DNA from 2 places in the Paenibacillus sp. AD87 genome. Region 2 is predicted to be linked to the other one. Evidence: riboswitches for the same ligand, from Rfam matches in the RefSeq annotation. Region 2 holds a riboswitch; the other holds the start of a gene.

Region 1 (3,421 bases), on a different contig from region 2:
TTTCCCGAGTCAGCGGTGGCCGGAGCGCTGGGCATAAGACTTGGTGGACATAACGTATATCACGGCGTGGCTTCATTTCGCGCATATATGGGCGAGCCTACAAGACGGATGGAAGCAGAAGATATTGTACGAACAACACGGCTTATGTTCTGGTCGGCAGGTTCTTTTGTTTTATTATGTTGGTTGGTCACCTTCGGGATATGGTCTGCTGGAGGTGCACTGTTATGGAGATAGAAGCTGGACATGGTGGCATGCAAAGCCGTGAGATTATTTTGATACGTCATGGTACAACGGCGTGGAACTTGGAAAAAAGGTATCTTGGGCATACTGACATCGGACTGTTGCCTGAGGCAAAGCAGGAGCTATCTTCGCTGCGTGAGCAGTGTAGCGATATCACATGCGACGCCTTGTATTGCAGTGATATGCTGCGTTGTCAGCAGACACTTTCACACATTGCATCGTCCCAAATGGGACAGGCCAAGCTTGATGCCCGACTAAGGGAGATCGACTTTGGTCAGTGGGAGGGGTTGACCTACGATCAGCTCAAGGACAATCCGCAGTACCGAGACTGGATCGATGCGCCCCAGGAGGTAACGCCACCGAGTGGCGAGCCTTGGACAGCATTTACTGCGCGGATTGATTCATTTCTGAAAGAGAGTCTGTTGTCCTTTTCACCAATACTGTACTCTCGCAGCTTAAACGTGCCAAAGATAGCCGTAATTACACATGGCGGTGTTATTCGTTATATGGTATCACGTCTCATTCCAGATCAAGGATTTTGGGATACGCAGGTGATACCAGGACAAGCGATCAAGATCCGGCTGGATGGTGATGGGGACAACTGGGTTGGAACCAGATTGACTTTTCCGTAAATCGGGTTGTAAGGATGTACAATATAACCTATAATCACAACAGAAGTGTGACTTAGCAAGTGCATCTTTGGATGGAGGCGCAATGAGCTCTACCGAGGATGCAAGATGCTCACTTGAATGGTTGAACAAAATTAGCGACCAAGGGTCCCGCGTGCATGCAGCAATGTTTCATGGGTTCATATGAGGCCATGAACGGCAAACGGGTGAAATAGGGAAGCCGGTGTAAATCCGGCACGGTCCCGCCACTGTAAATCAGGATGAATTCCTGTAAGTCAGGTTACCTGCCCTGGACGTATAAACCGGTGTTCCTTCGAGGAAAGGACAGCGTTTCGGGCAGTTCTCTGTGCATTTACAGCGCCAAGCTGATCATGCGCAGATCGCCACATGCGAGACGTCATCCCTGATCCTGACCCAAGGATTGGGGATTTTATTTTTTCATATAAGATGAACCGAATATTTACACGAGAACGAAGAGTGCAGAACCAATCTGAAGAAACGAGGTGTTCGCCTTTATCACCGGATTTTTCCCTTTTCAAAAAGGGGATCAAAAAAATCTGGGGATAACAGCGATCGGAAGATGGTACTGCAATCGTAGTGGCCTAGTGTAAAGTTTTATTGGTTCAACTTATATCGGAACACAAATTCAAGCGGAATTGGGACAGGAGCACTACTCACTAGAATGGATAGAGAAGGGGAGAATGAACACAATGAATTTCAAGACATGGAAAGGCGTAGCGTCACTTCTGAGCGCAGCGATGCTGGCACTGACGTTGGCCGGATGTGGTACAACAACAACAAACGAGGGTACAGGAACCTCGCAACCTGCACAGGAGCAATCCCAGGAACAGGCCAAAACAGATCTCAAAACACAATATCCACTCACGGTTACAGATGCTACGGGTGAATCGTTTACCTTTGACAAAGCACCAGCCAAAATCGTATCCGTATCTCCGGCTGAAACGGAATCCCTGTTCGCACTCGGATTGGACGAGCAGATCGTAGGGGTATCCGACTATGACGATTATCCGGAAGCAGCAACAAAGAAACCAAAAATGGGCGGCATAACAAAGCCTAATGAAGAGTCTATCATTGCAGCTGAAGCAGATATCGTATTTACAGGTATCTCGATGAGCGAAGAGTCGGTGAAGAAACTGCGTGATCTGGGCATCACCATTTTCAAAACAGACCCTAAATCAGTGGATGATGTGATGAACAACATTGAAACATTTGGTAAAATCACGGATCATCAGGAAAAAGCACAGGAGATCACCACCCAGATGAAACAGGATGTGGCTGATGTAACTGAAGCTGTGAAGGCAGTTAAACCGGAAGAGAAGAAAAAAGTATACGTTGAGTTCTCCCCAGGCTGGACTGTGGGTAAAGGCGAATTCATGGATGAATTGATCACATTGGCCGGAGGAAACAACGTAGCTTCCGACTTGACTGGCTGGAATCAGATTAATGAAGAGAACATTATTGCTTCTAATCCGGACGTCATTCTGTATGCGAACGATGTCATTGATGAAAATTCCAAAACATTGGATCAAATCATCAAAGCACGCAGCGGATGGGATCAAATCACGGCTGTGAAAAACGATGCAGTCATCGGATTGGATGCCAACCTGTTGAGCCGTCCGGGACCACGGGTAACTCAAGGTCTGAAAGAAGTAGCCAAAGCGATCTACCCTGATCTGTTCAAATGAGTAAAAAGCTGGCAGTGTACGGAACGGCCGGAATTGTGCTGCTTGTGTTAACCGTGCTCATCTGCACGGGCATCGGTTCGGTTGCCCTGCCTGTCCGGGACATTGCGGGCATTTTGCTTCATCGCATTCCCTGGCTGGGCGACTGGATTGTTCCTGACTGGAATACAGCAGCAGAACAGATTATATGGAAGGTCAGATTCCCACGTGTACTGCTTGCCGTGCTTGTAGGTGCATCGCTGGCGATTGCCGGAACTGGATTCCAGGGGGTTCTTCGTAACCCTCTGGCTGATCCGTTTACCCTGGGTGTATCGTCCGGTGCATCGGTAGGTGCGGCTTTTCTGATTTTTTTCGGATTGCAGTATGCACTGATTGGGATCTGGACTCTGCCACTGGTCGCGTTTCTGACGGGAGTAATCACATTGTGGTTTGTGCTGGCCCTCGCTCGTGAGGGACGCAAAATACCGACACACAGCCTCATTCTGGCTGGCGTAGTCATGCAAAGTTTCCTGGGAGCAGTCGTCTCCTTCCTGTCGACCATGTCGAAACAGACAATCAATGAAATTATATACTGGACGATGGGAAGTCTGGCACTGCGTGGGTGGTCGTATACGGCCATCCTTTTCCCGTATTTTGTACTGGGGCTGATTTTCCTCTGGAGCCGTGCGCGTTCGTTGAATGTGCTTGCCTTGGGGGAACGACAGGCTGCTCATATCGGGGTTAAGGTGGATGGATTGAAGCTGTCGGTGTTAGCTGTGGGTACACTGCTTACGGCGGGCGCTGTCTCCGTATCCGGCGTGATTGGCTTCGTCGGGTTGGTCATTCCGCATATTCTTCGGCTCATCGTCG
Region 2 (3,421 bases):
GTAAGGGCCAATACCGCCGCTTTCCAACGAATCGTTCAATACGCGCTGGCCCAGGACATCGGGTATTTCTCCATTAATCATCCGATTGACCGCTGTCCGTCCTGTGGCTATGAGGGCGTTATTGGAGATGTATGTCCCGGATGTGAGGCTCATGAAACCCACGTGCATTTCCAGCGGCTGCGCCGGGTGACGGGATATCTGACCGGTGACTATAAAGTGCGCTTCAATGGGGCGAAGCAGGCCGAAGTGAGAGACCGGGTGAAACACCGGTGAATCTGTATGGTTACATTCCGGAATCGGTGAGTGAGGGGCCTGGCCTGCGTGCCGTGTTGTTCATCAGCGGATGCCGTCATGCCTGTCCGGGCTGCTTTAGCCCCGGCTCATGGAGCTTCCGTGCAGGCGAACCATTTACGGAGGAGCGGCAGCAGCAGATTTTGCATGAGGTAACCTCTCATCCCTTGCTGGAAGGGGTAACGTTATGCGGAGGTGATCCTTTTTTCTCTGCGGCAGAATGCTCCTCCTGGGTTCGGCAGCTTCGGGCTGCACGACCTGATCTGACTGTATGGGCATACACGGGGTTTGTGTATGAGGAATTGATTACAGACCCGTCACGGGCGGAGTTATCCCGGCTATGCGACGTCATTATCGACGGGCCTTATATCGCAGCTGAACGTGATGTGTCTCTTCCTTTTCGTGGCAGTCGTAATCAGCGCATCGTTAATGTGGGAGCAACAATGGCTGGCCAGACAATCGTTACCATGCAGTTAGATGCATGGTAACGATTTTTTTATTTGAGGGGGATCAAGCACAGCGTGGGCGATGATATGGTTCATTTTAAGGAGTCAAATCTGCCAATATATCTAGGATTCATAGAGCACTTTTTTATTTCCGATCGGATTAATGATATATGTTGCAAGCCCTTAGGTTATCGTCTATGATTGGTAGCATAAGAGCAAGTATACGACGATTGCATCATGATACAATCTATCATCTATGCTTGGTCGCCAATTTCATAGCCAGAGATGTGTACGCACATTTCTGCACACGGAAACAGGTGCCTACCGCGCTACATGCGTGGTCAGGCTTAAAAGGGAAGCACGGTGTAAATCCGTCGCGGTCCCGCCACTGTATACGGGGAGTCTGTGCATATAATCCACTGGTGTAACCACCGGGAAGGAATGCATATGACCATGATCCGCAAGCCAGGAGACCTGCCTGTTTCGACAGCATCGCATGACCTACGGAAGATAGGAAGGTGTTAGAGCAACCGCTACAACTACATATAGCAGGCGTTCTTTCCCATTCTATCTTTGTGCACAGTCGTCATTCATGATGCCTGTTTCTCGGGGTATGGAATCGGAAGGAATGCCTTTTTTTGATGCTTTCAAAAGAAACACACCACAATAGCTTCAACTTGATGAGTTTACCTATTATAAATGAGGAGGAATTTTACATGTCGCAATCACAGCAACAACAGCCACAAGTACTGACAGGCAACCTTGGTTACCCCCGCATCGGTGCGGGACGCGAATGGAAAAAAGCACTGGAGTCCTTCTGGGCTGGCCGAATCGATGAATCCACGCTTCATCAGGAGTTGACCACACTTCGGTTGCAAGATCTGAAGAAACAGCAAGCACAGCAGCTCGATCTGATTCCTGTGGGCGACTTCTCCTACTATGATCATATTCTTGACGTATCGGCGATGTTTGGCGTCGTTCCTGAGCGCTTCAACCATTCAGGCGGACCGGTATCCGTATCTACTTATTACGCCATGGCCCGGGGTAATGATCAGGCAACAGCCTGTGAGATGACCAAGTGGCTGAACACCAACTATCACTACATCGTACCTGAGATTCATAATGATACTGCATTTGCATTGCTTGAAAATAAACCCCTTGCCGCCTATCGCGAAGCGAAGCAGGAGCTTGGGCTGGAAGGTAAACCGGTTGTAGTCGGCCCGTACTCGTACGTACGGTTCGCCAAAGGCTATGACGCGGAACGCTTTGCAGAGATTGTCACACGCCTCGTTCCCGTATACGCCCAGCTTCTGTCTGAGCTTCAAGCAGAAGGCGTACAGTGGGTACAGATCGACGAGCCTGCTCTGACGCTGGCTGTCTCTTCCGAAGATGAAGCCTTGCTGCAACAGGTGTATGCTGCCTTGGCACAAGCTGCACCGGAATTGAAGCTGCTGCTTCAAACGTACTTCGAATCGGTGGAAGCTTATCCGGTCGTGACAGCACTGCCTGTAGCCGCAATCGGCCTGGACTTGGTCCACGGCTATGAAGGCAACCTCGCCAGCCTGCGGGAGCATGGCTTCCCGCAGGATAAATGGTTGGGCGCCGGTGTCATCGACGGGCGCAACATCTGGCGTGCCGATCTCGCAGAGACGGCGAAGCTGCTGGAGCAGGTGGCTGAATTCGCAGCCGAAGGCAAGCTGATCATTCAGCCTTCCTGCAGCCTGTTGCATGTACCGGTTACTGCCGCTCAGGAGAGCGCGCTTGATCCGGTACTGCGCAATGCCCTGGCCTTTGCCGACGAGAAGCTGGAGGAAATAGCGACGCTCGGCACGTTGTTGTCCGGCGGTGCAAAGCAGGCGGACCAAGCAGCGGCTTTGGCTGAAGCCAGCCGCCGCGCCCAGGCAAGCACCGAAGCGGTGCGCCTGCTGAGTGAGTCCGAATCACGGACACGCCTGAGTGGTGCGCCTGCAGGGGTGCACGCTGACGAGCAGTTGCTCCGCAACGCGTCATTCCAGGAGCGACGCGAATTGCAGCAGCAAAAATGGTCGCTCCCGCTGCTGCCAACAACAACCATTGGCAGCTTCCCGCAAACGGCAGACGTGCGCAAAGCACGCGCACTCTTCCGTAAAGGGGAGTGGAATGCGGAACAATATGACGCTTATGTGCGTGAACAGATCCAAGAATGGATTACTATCCAGGAGGAAATCGGTCTGGATGTGCTGGTACACGGTGAGTTCGAACGTACCGATATGGTCGAGTTTTTCGGTGAGAAGCTGACCGGATTTGCCTTCACCAAAAATGGCTGGGTACAGTCCTACGGCTCACGCTGCGTGAAGCCACCTGTAATCTACGGAGATGTACTGTTCAATGAACCGATGACGGTGAAAGAAACAGCCTATGCCCAGACACTGACCAGCAAACCGGTGAAAGGCATGCTAACAGGTCCGGTAACGATCCTGAACTGGTCCTTTGTCCGCTCGGATATTCCACGCAGTGAAGTATCCTACCAAATTGCTCGCGCCATTCGCGACGAGGTTGAAGCGCTCGAGCAAGCAGGCATTGAGATGATTCAGGTCGATGAGCCAGCTCTGCGTGAAGGACTTCCGCTCAAACGGAGCAAGTGGGATGAGTACCTGCAATGGGCCGTGGAATCCTTCCGTTTAGCTACTGCTACCGTAAAACCA

The links. A riboswitch is a leader RNA that binds a small molecule or an ion and turns the genes downstream of it on or off. The one in region 2 is predicted to bind cobalamin.
Region 1: another riboswitch for cobalamin. It lies ahead of gpAD87_RS19130 (ABC transporter substrate-binding protein); the one in region 2 lies ahead of metE (5-methyltetrahydropteroyltriglutamate--homocysteine S-methyltransferase).

The regions. Positions count from the first base shown of each region.
Region 1 is NZ_LXQN01000007.1:4,334,562-4,337,982, reverse strand. Features, by position in the region: gene cbiB (adenosylcobinamide-phosphate synthase CbiB) at 1-234, shown strand, start outside; gene gpAD87_RS19135 (histidine phosphatase family protein) at 225-872, shown strand; cobalamin riboswitch at 1,028-1,175, shown strand; gene gpAD87_RS19130 (ABC transporter substrate-binding protein) at 1,571-2,575, shown strand; gene gpAD87_RS19125 (FecCD family ABC transporter permease) at 2,572-3,421, shown strand, end outside.
Region 2 is NZ_LXQN01000019.1:657,066-660,486, reverse strand. Features, by position in the region: gene gpAD87_RS26605 (anaerobic ribonucleoside triphosphate reductase) at 1-273, shown strand, start outside; gene nrdG (anaerobic ribonucleoside-triphosphate reductase activating protein) at 270-779, shown strand; cobalamin riboswitch at 1,036-1,233, shown strand; gene metE (5-methyltetrahydropteroyltriglutamate--homocysteine S-methyltransferase) at 1,454-3,421, shown strand, end outside.